Regions from separate parts of the Streptomyces sp. NPDC041205 genome, predicted to be linked through region 3. Evidence: riboswitches for the same ligand, from Rfam matches in the RefSeq annotation. Region 3 holds a riboswitch; each other region holds the start of a gene.
The links. Region 3 has a riboswitch for cyclic di-AMP ahead of ACZ6BG_RS15035 (C40 family peptidase). Riboswitches for the same ligand answer to the same signal wherever they lie in the genome.
Positions count from the first base shown of each region.

Region 1: it holds a riboswitch for cyclic di-AMP, as region 3 does, so the genes downstream of both, ACZ6BG_RS35975 (M23 family metallopeptidase) here and ACZ6BG_RS15035 (C40 family peptidase) in region 3, are expected to answer to the same signal.
Region 2: it holds a riboswitch for cyclic di-AMP, as region 3 does, so the genes downstream of both, ACZ6BG_RS29815 (M23 family metallopeptidase) here and ACZ6BG_RS15035 (C40 family peptidase) in region 3, are expected to answer to the same signal.

Region 1 is NZ_JBVIZH010000013.1:56,335-60,076, reverse strand. It holds gene ACZ6BG_RS35980 (M16 family metallopeptidase) at 1-1,122, shown strand, start outside; cyclic di-AMP (ydaO/yuaA leader) riboswitch at 1,384-1,545, shown strand; gene ACZ6BG_RS35975 (M23 family metallopeptidase) at 1,559-2,386, shown strand; gene ACZ6BG_RS35970 (GntR family transcriptional regulator) at 2,684-3,370, shown strand; gene ACZ6BG_RS35965 (HPr family phosphocarrier protein) at 3,613-3,742, opposite strand, start outside.
Region 2 is NZ_JBVIZH010000007.1:467,589-471,330, forward strand. It holds gene ACZ6BG_RS29805 (MFS transporter) at 1-377, shown strand, start outside; gene ACZ6BG_RS29810 (PP2C family protein-serine/threonine phosphatase) at 851-1,876, shown strand; cyclic di-AMP (ydaO/yuaA leader) riboswitch at 2,107-2,242, shown strand; gene ACZ6BG_RS29815 (M23 family metallopeptidase) at 2,254-3,369, shown strand; gene ACZ6BG_RS29820 (aldo/keto reductase) at 3,523-3,742, shown strand, end outside.
Region 3 is NZ_JBVIZH010000003.1:184,529-188,270, forward strand. It holds gene ACZ6BG_RS15025 (LysE family translocator) at 88-789, shown strand; gene ACZ6BG_RS15030 (DUF6328 family protein) at 782-1,345, opposite strand; gene ACZ6BG_RS15035 (C40 family peptidase) at 1,449-1,922, opposite strand; cyclic di-AMP (ydaO/yuaA leader) riboswitch at 1,926-2,095, opposite strand; gene ACZ6BG_RS15040 (hypothetical protein) at 2,683-3,012, opposite strand; gene ACZ6BG_RS15045 (ATP-dependent Clp protease proteolytic subunit) at 3,020-3,649, opposite strand.

The DNA of each region.
Region 1 (3,742 bases), on a different contig from region 3:
GCCGCCGAGCTCGACCGCTGCGGCGCCACGCTCGACGCGCACGCGGACCACCCCGGCGTCCGGGTCTCCCTGGAAGTGCCCGTCTCCCGCCTGCCCAAGGCCCTCGGCCTGCTCGCCGATGCCCTGCGCGCGCCCGCGTTCGCCGACAGCGAGGTCGAGCGCCTGGTCCGCAACCGCCTGGACGAGATCCCGCACGAGGCCGCCAACCCGGCGCGCCGCGCCGCCAAGGAGCTCTCCAAGGAGCTGTTCCCGGCGTCCTCGCGCATGTCGCGCCCGCGCCAGGGCACGGAGGAGACGGTCTCCGCCATCGACTCGGCGGCCGTACGCGCCTTCTACGAAAGGCATGTCCGCCCCGCCACGGCCACCGCCGTCGTGGTCGGCGACCTCACCGGCATCGACCTGGACGCCGTCCTCGCCGACACCCTCGGCGCCTGGACCGGTGGGGCGGCCGAGCCGCGCCCGGTGCCCCCGGTGACCGCCGACGACCGCGGCCGCGTCGTTATCGTGGACCGCCCCGGCGCCGTCCAGACGCAGCTGCTCATCGGCCGCGTCGGCCCGGACCGGCACGACCGCGTGTGGTCCGCGCAGGTCCTCGGCACGTACTGCCTGGGCGGCACCCTCACCTCGCGCCTGGATCGCGTCCTGCGCGAGGAGAAGGGCTACACCTACGGAGTGCGCGCCTTCGCCCAGGTCCTTCGCTCCGCCCCGGACGGGACGGGCGCCGCGATGCTCGCCATCAGCGGCTCCGTGGACACCCCCAACACGGGCCCGGCTCTGGACGACCTCTGGAAGGTCCTGCGCACGCTCGCCGCGGAGGGCCTGACGGACCCCGAGCGCGATGTCGCCGTGCAGAACCTGGTCGGCGTCGCCCCGTTGAAGTACGAGACGGCGGCGGCCGTCGCCGCCACCCTCGCCGACCAGGTCGAGCAGCACCTGCCGGACGACTTCCAGGCGCACCTGTACCGCCAGTTGGCGCAGACGGGCACCGTGGAGGCCACCGCGGCTGTCGTGAGCGCCTTCCCCGACGACCGTCTGGTGACGGTCCTCGTGGGCGACGCCGCGCAGATCGAGGAGCCCGTCAAGGCGCTCGGCATCGGTGAAGTGACGGTGGTCACCGGCTGATTGCCGGACGGGACGGACCGAGGCCGCCGCTGACGTAAAGCTGGACATAGCGGTATCAACGCCTCGCGAGGACAAGGACCCCAGTGGCTCAGGAAGCCGCTGGGGTCCCTGCATGCCGCCATATGTCCGAATTGACATGGAGGTTGCTCGTCTGGCCTGTGGCGTGCGCTACAAAAGGCCTGATTCGTTTGTCGATTGAAAGATGAGGCGTTTAGCGTCGGTCCGGCTGTCCGTCAGGCAGTACGCCGCGTCCGCGGCACCGGACAGCCATCGCCGAGTCCCCGTACGGCGCGAGCCAGGGGAGCCGGGGACCCACACGTCCCCTGGGGTGAATCGGACCCCTTGCCGCGAGGCGAGGAGCCCGTAGGAGACCTTCCTGCTCCGAACCCGTCAGCTAACCCGGTAGGCGAGAAGGAAGGAAAGGATCAGCCGCTTCATGGCGTTCACCCGCCCGACCGGCAAGCACCGCCGTCCGAGCCGCATCTCGCGCACGACCGCCAGCGCCGCGGGCGTCGCCGCGCTCACCACCACCGGAGTCATCTCGGGCCTGGCCGCGCCGGCCCTCGCCGCCGAAGGCAGCTCCGCGGAGTACGCGCACACCGGCCTCACCCAGTCCATCTCCGTCGGCGACTCCCTGGCCGGCGAGATCGACGCCCAGGCCGCCGCGCAGAAGCACGCCGCCGCCGAGGCCGAGGCCCAGAAGAAGGCCGAGGCCGAGGCCCGGGCCCAGGCCGCGGAGGCCAAGCGCAAGGCCGCCGAGGCCAAGCGGAAGGCCGAGGCCGCCGCGAAGGCGAAGGCCCAGAAGGAGCGCGAGGCCAAGGAGCGCGCCGCCCGCGAGGCCGAGCGCAAGCGCCTTGGCTCCTACGTCTCGCCGATCGACGGCAGCTACGTCTCCACCGGCTACAAGACCGGCGGCGCCATGTGGTCCTCCGGCAGCCACACCGGCGTCGACTTCCACGCCGCGTCCGGCACCCAGGTCCAGGCGGTCGCCGCGGGCACCGTCGTCGAGGCCGGCTGGGGCGGCGCCTACGGCAACAACGTCGTGATCCGCCACAACGACGGCACGTACACGCAGTACGGCCACATGTCGTCCCTCAGCGTCACGGTCGGCCAGACGGTCACCCCGGGTCAGCAGATCGGCCTCTCCGGCTCGACCGGCAACTCCAGCGGCCCGCACCTGCACTTCGAGGCCCGCACCGGCGCGGACTACGGCTCCGACATCGACCCCGTGGCGTACCTCCGCTCGCACGGCGTCAGCGTCTGATTCCCGACGCCGACGTCCGCATCCCGACCTCATCCCGGCGTCAACGTCTGGATCCCGATGTCGGGACCCTCCCGGACGCGTGAAAGCCCCGGCTCACCCGAGCCGGGGCTTTCACGCGTATGCACGCCCCTTTGGCCAAAAGATATCCATGGATTCCGGCCTCCCGTCGGAAAACCCGGACTTCTGCAATAGAGTTCATGGCGGCAGGGTCCATGGAGTCGTTGAACGAGCGCCATTCGACGCGTCGGCCGACGCGCCGACCGACGCGTTTCGCGGGCATTAAAGCGGAGGTCCGTCATGCGCATTCCCGCGCACTCGGTATGCACGGCCATCCGGGACGACATCGTCTCCGGTGTCTACGAACGCGGCACGCGCCTCACCGAGGAACTGCTCGCCCGCCGCTACGGCGTCTCCCGCGTCCCCGTGCGCGAGGCCCTGCGCACGTTGGAGGCCGAGGGCTTCGTCGTCACCCGCAGGCACGCGGGCGCCTGCGTCGCCGAGCCCACCGAGCAGGACGCCGCCGACCTCCTGGAGATCCGCGCGCTCCTGGAGCCCCTGGCGGCCGCCCGCGCCGCCCAGCGCCGCACCGACGCCCATCTGAAGGTCCTGCGCGGGCTCGTCCGGCTCGGCAAGGAGCGCTCCCGGCGCGGCGGCACCGAGGACCTCCGCTCGCTCGACGGCTGGTTCCACGAGACGCTCACGCAGGCCTCCTCCAGCCCCGGCCTGATCACCCTGCTCACCCAGCTCCGCCACAAGATCGCCTGGATGTGCGTCACGGAGCCCCAGGCCGCCCCCGCGCAGACCTGGTCCGAGCGCGCCGCCGTGGTCGACGCCGTGGCCCGCGGCGACGCGGAGCGGGCCCGTACGCTGACCGTGCTGCACGCCGAACGGTCCGCCGCGGCACACAGGCCGCGGACCGGCCCCCGCGCCGGGCGTGTGAGGGATTCGCAACATGCCGTCAACACGGTGAGCGTCCGGAATTAACGGCGGCGCCGTATACAAAGAGAGACGTGTTCGCGGTGGCATTTTTCGCTGCCTGCATTTCGACTTTTCGACTTCAGATATGCGTCGAAATGCGCGTGCGGTGCGCGACCGAATAAGCGTCGGCGTGCGACCTCATATACGTCATGAGATGTGCCGGATACGCAAAAGGTCCGCCCTGGATTCAGGACGGACCCCTCGCGTAGTGCCGGGCGGCGTTCTCTGCGCACAGAGCGCCAGGCGTACTAGACGGTCTCGGGAAGCTCCTCGAGCCCCTCGGCGACCAGCTTCGCCAGGCGGTCGAGAGCGGCATCCGCGCCCTCGGCGTCCGAAGCGAGCACGATCTCCTCGCCGCCCTGCGCGCCCAGACCGAGC
Region 2 (3,742 bases), on a different contig from region 3:
GCGCCGCGTTCCTGCCGCCCGCCCTGGGCGGGCCCGGGTACGCGGGCGTCACGGCGCTGCTGCTGTGCGCGGCGGCGCTGGCGGCCGCGAACGCCGTGCTCTACCCCTTCGAGATGGACACCGTCGTCTCGCTCGCGGGCGAGAGGTGGGTGGCCACGCACTACGGCCTCTACAACACGGTCTGCGGTGTCGGCATCACCGCGGGGAACCTCGCGATGGGCGCGCTGCTCGACGTGGCGGAGGACCGGGGACTGCCCGCGGTGCCGTGGTTGGCGCTGGCCGTCCTCGGCGTCGGCTGCGCGCTGGCCCTGCGCTCGCTGGCCAGGTCCGGTCGGCTCGCGGCGCCGGTGCCGGTGCTCGGGGGTGACGCCGCCTGACCCACGCGCGCCCGGGGCGTGCGGTGCCGGTCCCACCCGGCCCCACGCCTCCGGGCGCGTCCCCGCCCCACCACACGGCTCACCCACTCGGCCCACATCAGGTCGCCCCGGGCCCCCGCTGCGGGAAGCCTGGATGGGCCGACGCGGCGCTGATGCGGTGGAGTGGAGTGGTGGTGGTTGCTGTGCGTGGTGGGGGGCCTGACGGTGCGCAGGGCGGCCCGGGGGGTGGGGGGTCCGGCGACCGGCGTTCCGGTGGTCGGGAGCGCGGGGAGGGGAAGTCCGCCGACGGGAAGTCCGGCGCCCGAAAGTCCGCCAGCCGCGAGCCCGGCGGCACAGCCCGCCCCCGCCCTCGTAGAACAGCCCGCCCCCGGCCCACCATCGCCCCCGGCGACACCACCCGCACCCTCCCCCGCGAGCGGGCCCTCGTCCGGGCGCTGCCCCCGCTCCTCCTCGTCGCCGGGATCTGCTTCGACATGCTCACGCCGCCGGAGTTCACCGCGTCCCCGCTGTTCGCCGCGGCGCCCCTGATCACCGCCCCGTTCTTCCGGCTGCGGACGACCGTCGCGACCGCCGCGGTGTCCTGTGCCGCCGTGCTCGTGCTGCGCCTGGGGCACCGCGTGGACGGCGCCGACGTACAGGTCATCACCGAGTTCGTGACGGTGCTGACCGTCGGCGCGCTCGCCGTCGTCATCAACCGGGTCGTCCGCCGCGGCGACGCCCGCCTCGCCTCCGCCCGCTCCATCGCCGAGGCCGCCCAGCGCGCGGTCCTGCCGCAGCCCGACCCGCGGATCGGCGGCCTGGACATCGCCGCGCGGTACGAGGCGGCGGAGGCCGACGCGTTCATCGGCGGGGACCTGTACGCCGTGCAGGACACCCCGCACGGGGTGCGGCTCGTCGTCGGTGACGTACGGGGCAAGGGGATGGGCGCGGTGGCCGCCGTCGCCGTCGTCATCGGCGCCTTCCGGGAGGCCGCCGAGCAGGAGGCCACGCTGGAGGCGGTGGCGCAGCGCCTGGAGCGCGCCCTCGCGCGGGAGGGCACGCGGCGCGACGGGCTCGACGCCTTCGAGGGGTTCACCACGGCGGTCCTCGTGGAGATCCCGCGCGGCGACGAGGGCACCGTACGGATCATCAACCGCGGCCACCCCGAACCGCTGATGCTGCGGGCCGACGGGCGGCTGTGCGTGCTCTCGCCGTCCGAGCCCGCGCTGCCGCTCGGCATGGGCGACCTCGGCACCTGGCCGGACCGCGCGGACCAGAGCCCGTTCCCGCCGGGGGCCACGCTGCTGCTCTACACCGACGGGCTCTCCGAGGCCCGGGACGAGGAGGGCCGGTTCTACGTCCCCGCCACCCGGCTCGGCGGCCGGATCTTCCCCGGCCCCGCGGGCCCCGACTCGCTCCTCGCGACCCTCGTCGACGAGGTCCGCCGGCACACCGGGGGCGGCGCCACGGACGACCTGGCGATGCTCGCCGTACGCCGCCCGGTGACGGTCGGTGACTGAAGGGCACCCCTCCGCAGCCTGATTGACGTGATGTCAGCAAGCCGTGGAGATCCAGAACGCTGCGGTGCGTCATGGCCTCCGCTCAACTCGCCCTACTCCAGCCGCTGATGTCCCTTGTGTTCGTAGCGTAAGCGTTAACGATCAGACGGAACGGCTTGGAATACGGCACCGCCGTCTATTAACGTTCGATAACGCAGCGCGGTCGTCCCAGCCGGCACTCCAGTCGGCTCCGTGCGCACGCGCCTAATCCCGCAAGGGAGCCGGGGAACCACCACATTGGGGTGAATCGGGCAAGCGGTACGCCCGTAGGAGACCTTCCTGCTCCGAACCCGTCAGCTAACCCGGTAGGCGAGAAGGAAGGAAAGGAGTGCGCCCCAGTGGCGTCCAACCGGCCTGCCCCCGAAGCGCTCTACGTACCGAACGACGACTCCGCCGAAGGACCCGAAGGTCCCGACAGATCCACGGGGTTCGGCGGGTACGCCCCCCAGGAGCCGTGGGAGGAGTGGAACCCGACCGCGGAGTCCGTCCGCCCCGTGCGCGGCAGGCACCGGGTCCACAAGAAGGGCGGCGGCGGACTCGCGCGCAGCTCCACCGTCCTCGGCGTCGGCGTCATCGCGGCCGTGGGCGCGGGCGGCATCGCCACCGCGCAGGGCGGCAAGCCGCCGGTCTCCATCGCCATGCCGGACATGTCGGCGGTCACCGACCAGCTCCCGGAGGCCAAGTCCCTGCCGGGCGTGGGCTCCCTGATATCCGACGACTCCGCCGGCGGCGCCGACACCTCCACCGTCGCGGCCGCCGCGCCGCTCAGCTCCGCGGGCGTCACCACCGCCGACGCCGAGCGCGGCGCCACCGGCGCGGGCGAGGCCCTGCGCGCCCGCATCATGCAGCAGGCCGAGAACCAGCAGCACCAGGCGGAGGACGCCCAGCGCCTCGCCGCCGAGGACGCCGCCGTGAAGAAGGCCGCCGAGCAGGCCAAGGCCCAGCAGGACAAGGCGAAGGCGGCCGCGAAGGCCAAGGCCGCCGAGGAGAAGCGCAAGAAGGCGGAGGCCGCGCGCAAGAAGGCCGAGGCGGAGCGCCTCGCCAAGCTCGCGAAGGCGTTCTCGCTGCCCACCTCCTCGTACACCCTCACCTCGCACTTCGGTGACTCCGGCGCCATGTGGTCCTCCGGCCAGCACACCGGCCTGGACTTCGCCGCCCCCACCGGCACGCCCCTCAAGGCCGTGCACACCGGCACCATCAAGTCGGCCGGCTGGTCGGGGTCGTACGGCTACCGCACGGTCCTCGAGCTGGAGGACGGCACCGAGATCTGGTACTGCCACCAGTCCTCGATGAGCGTCAGCGTCGGCCAGAAGGTCACCACGGGCGACGTCATCGGCCGCGTCGGCGCGACCGGCAACGTCACCGGACCGCACCTCCACATGGAGGTCCACACCAGCGGCGGCGCCAACATCGACCCGCTGGCCTGGCTGCAGGGCAAGGGCCTCAACCCGTAACACCCCACCGGCTCCGGCGGTCCTGGCGACGACCCCCCGACGCCAGGGCCGCCGGTTGGCATCCGTGACGGCGGAGCCACACCGGGGAGCGGGGCGGGGATTTCCGTGGGCCACACACGGAATTCGCTCCCCGGTGCGGATGTTGAGCCCGTTATGACCACACTCCGCCCGCTGGGCTCCTCCGACCTCGAAGTCTTCCCCCTCGCCCTCGGCGGCAACGTCTTCGGCTGGACCGCCGACGAGAAGCAGTCCTTCGCCGTCCTCGACGCCTACACGGCCGCGGGCGGCAACTTCGTCGACACCGCCGACGTGTACTCGGCCTGGGCGCCCGGCAACAAGGGCGGCGAGTCCGAGACCGTGCTCGGCCGCTGGC
Region 3 (3,742 bases):
CGGCAGCTCAGCCTAAACAGATGCTTAAGGAAGACGCAGAAGATCTTACATACCTGCTGAAGGCTCACTCGCGGCAGAGTGGCCTACATGGACGCTCAACTGGTCGCCTTCACCGGCGTCGCCGCAGGCATGGTCGCCGTGCCCGGCGCCGACTTCACCGTCGTCGTACGCAACGCGCTCGCCTCACGCCGCGCCGGAGTGCTGTGCGCGCTCGGCATCGCGGCGGGGCTCCTGGTGCACACGGCCCTCGCCGTCGCCGGGGTCGCGGCCGTGCTCGCGGCCGTGCCCGCGCTGTTCCGCGCGCTGCAGATGGTGGGCGGCGGCTACGTGCTGTACCTGGGGGTGCGGGCGCTGCGGTCGGCGACGCGGTGGGAGGGGCGGCCGGGCGCGGGGGAGAGGCCGGACGGGGAGGCGGCCGCCGGAGAGGAGAGGGAGGTGGGGGAGGCGGGAGAGGAGGGGGAGGACGTGCGGGCGGTGGCCGGTGGTGGCGGCGGTGGCCTGCGCGAGGGCTTCCTCACCAACGCCCTCAACCCCAAGGCGTCCCTGACGTTCCTGAGCGTGCTGCCCCAGTTCGTGCCCGCGGGGAGCCCCGCGATGCCGCGCACGCTGCTGCTCGCCACGATCGTCGTGGCCTTCGCGCTGCTGTGGTTCCCGGCCGTCGCGCTGCTGGTGGACCGGCTCGGCCGTCGGCTGCGGGAGCCCCGCGTCGCCAGGGCGATCGAGGGCGGCACCGGGGTGGCGCTCACGGCGCTGGGCCTGGCGCTCCTCGTGGAACCGCTGTTCACGTAGCCCGATCAGAGGGGCCGTTGCGTTGTTGCTGCCGTCGCGCGACCGTCCACGGAAGCAGCCCCCACAGGCCACCGGACACCAGCAGCGTGGCCGCGGCGGCGCAGAAGGCGCCGGTGCGGCTCGCCGCCACGTCCACGACGAGCAGGACCGAACCGGTGAGCGCCAGGGCAAGGACGGCGAGTCCGGCCCCGGCGAGCCGCGACGACACCTTGACGATGAGCGGCTTCGCGCCGCGCCCGAACAGACCCCGGTGCAGCGCGGCGGGTGCGGTGAACAGCGCGGCCGCGAGGACGGCGAGCAGCAGTGTGGTCACGTACGTGGCGCGCTGGAAGGTGTCGAGCGAGGGGAAGCGGGGGGTGAAGGCGAGCGTGAGCAGAAACGCGAAGAGGAGCTGGACACCGGTCTGAGTGACCCTCAGCTCCTGGAGCAGTTCGACGAAGTTGCGGTCGGCGCGCTCCAGCGGAGTCTCGTTGCGGCCGTCGTCGCGGCCTTGGCTGTGGTCGTGCGCGGCGGTGCCCGCTGACCGGGGGCCGTCGTCGGGGACGTTTTCGGACATGCACTACGAGTATCCCGAGCCGGCGCGAAGCACTCCTCGCGTCGGCCCGGTCACGCCCGGACGGCGGTGCCTGCCCGAAGGCACCGCCGTCCGGGCACTCAGGTCAGCGGACTCGGCCGTACGAGACGCTGTTCGTCCAGATCTTCTCGAGGCGTACCACCGTGCCCCGCTTCGGGGCGTGCCAGATCTTGTTCTTGCCAGCGTAGATGCCGACATGGTAAACGTTCCGGCCGGAGTGGAAGAACACCAGGTCGCCGCGGGTGCGGTTGCTCTTGGAGACATGGCGGGTCTTGTTGTACTGCTGCGCGGCGGTTCGCGGCAGCTTCTTGCCCACGCGCTTGTACGAGTAGAGCGTGAGGCCCGAGCAGTCGAACCGGCGCGGCCCCACGGCTCCGTAGCCGTACGGGGAGCCCTTCTTGGAAGCCGCGATCTTGAGCGCCTTCGTCCCGTGTGTGGCGGCCTCGGCCTCGGAGACCAGACCGGGTGCCACGATGGTGCCGCCCACGGCGGCGAGCGTGAGTGCCGATGCGGTACCGGCCCTCGTCAGCAGCGACGGAACACGATTCAGCGCAGTCATGCGCAACCCTTCGTCAGCCGCCTGTGAAGGATGACCTGTCGGGTTCGGGCAGGCGAAGATGCCCGGTCGCGTCGCGACTTCACCCCAAGGGCCGGCCGGTCTCCCGGACGGTCCGCCTTGCTGGGTCCTCCACTCCTGCCGATGCACAGATGTCGACCGGGCATCCGGGTGGCGGCAGGACTCGGCGTCCACCCGGACCGCCCCGCCGCCTGTGGCGGGGGCTTGTCGTCGGAAGGGATCTTCACCCGAGAGTGGCCAAAAAACCGAGCCGAATCGGCTGTATGTGAGGCTCCTCACGACTGACCCGTTCGGGTGGACAGAGCCGGAAAGGGACCTGGGTCACAGTCGGAGACGATTGCCCGAACAGCGCTGGAACGTCCGGTTCCGGCTGCCGCGTAAGGGAGTTGTGCAACTACAGGGGCACACGCGTGCGAGTGTTTCCTACGCTGAAAGAGCTACCACCTCTGGTCGGACCCCGGTCTGGACCGGAAGTGGCGCGACATCCGTCCGTGTCGGTCGCACCCTCAACGGGCGGACGGCGCGGACGCGCTGCGGCCGTGGCGCTCCGACGGGCGTCCGGTGCGACGGCGCACCTCGGGTGCGCGGCCGTGAAGGAGAGGGGCGGCTCGGCGCGGGGCTGCGGGTGACCAGCCGGCTCGGCCTCGGCGGTCCCCGTCAACTCGTAGCAGAAACGCTTGGCGAACTCGCCGTTTATGGGTGCGCTTCGCAAGTGCGCTCACCCCGCCCTCGGGCGGATCGGTCAGCCACCCGTCGGTGGCGCCTCCTCGCCGACCGTGGGCGGCGGCACGGTCACGCGCGCGGTACGGCGCTCGCCGTCCAGCGTGCGCAACGCCCGGGCCAGCGTCGCCGTGTGGATCTCCGTCTCGCCCCGCTGGTGCATCAGCGCAAGGGCGTCCCGCAGCTCCGTCGCCCTGCTGACGAGGGCTTGTGCGGCGCGCAGGCCGCCGTACGTGTGCTCCGCGCGCCCCGGATTGATGCGGCCGACGAGGTCCACGACCGCGAGATAGGCGTCGATGAGCTCGCCCTCGGCGCGGGTCAGGGCGGGCAGCGGCGGCAGTTCGGGCAGCACCCGGGCCTCACTCGGCGGTAGCGGTCGTGGCCCTGCGGTTCGGCACGACCCGGTCCACCAGGCCGAACTCCACCGCGGCCGCGGCGTCCAGGACGGTGTCGCGCTCGATGGCCGCCGCGATCCGCTCGGCGTCCCGCCCTGTGTGGCGCCCGAGCATCTCCTCCAGGAGCGCGCGGGTGCGGCGCAGTTCCTCGGCCTGGATGGCGAGGTCGGTCGGCTGGCCCCGCAACGCCTCGGCGAGCGCGGGCTGCTGGAGCAGCACCCGGGCGCCGGGCAGGATCGACCGCTTCCCCGGTGTGCCCGCGGCGAGCAGCACGGCGGCGGCGGACGCGGCCTGGCCGAGGCAGACGGTTTCCACGTCGCAGGTCGTGAACCGCAGGGTGTCGTAGATCGCCGTGGCCGCGCTGAACGAGCCGCCGGGCGAGTTGATGTACAGCGAGATGTCCCGGTCAGGCGCGAGGTACTCCAGGTGCAGCAGCTGCGCCATGACGTCGTTCGCGGAGACGTCGTCGACGGGGGTGCCGAGGAAGACGATGCGCTCCTCCAGGAGCTTGGAGTAGGGATCAAGCGTGCGCGGGCCCGAGCTGGTGCGCTCGGTGAACTCCGGCAGGACATGACGGGTGAACGGCTGCTGCATGGGCGGGCCTCCCGGTCTGTACGGCATGCGTGCGGGCGCACGGGCATGCGTGTGGGCGCCGCCGCTGAGCGGCGACTTCTGTAAAAAATGTAC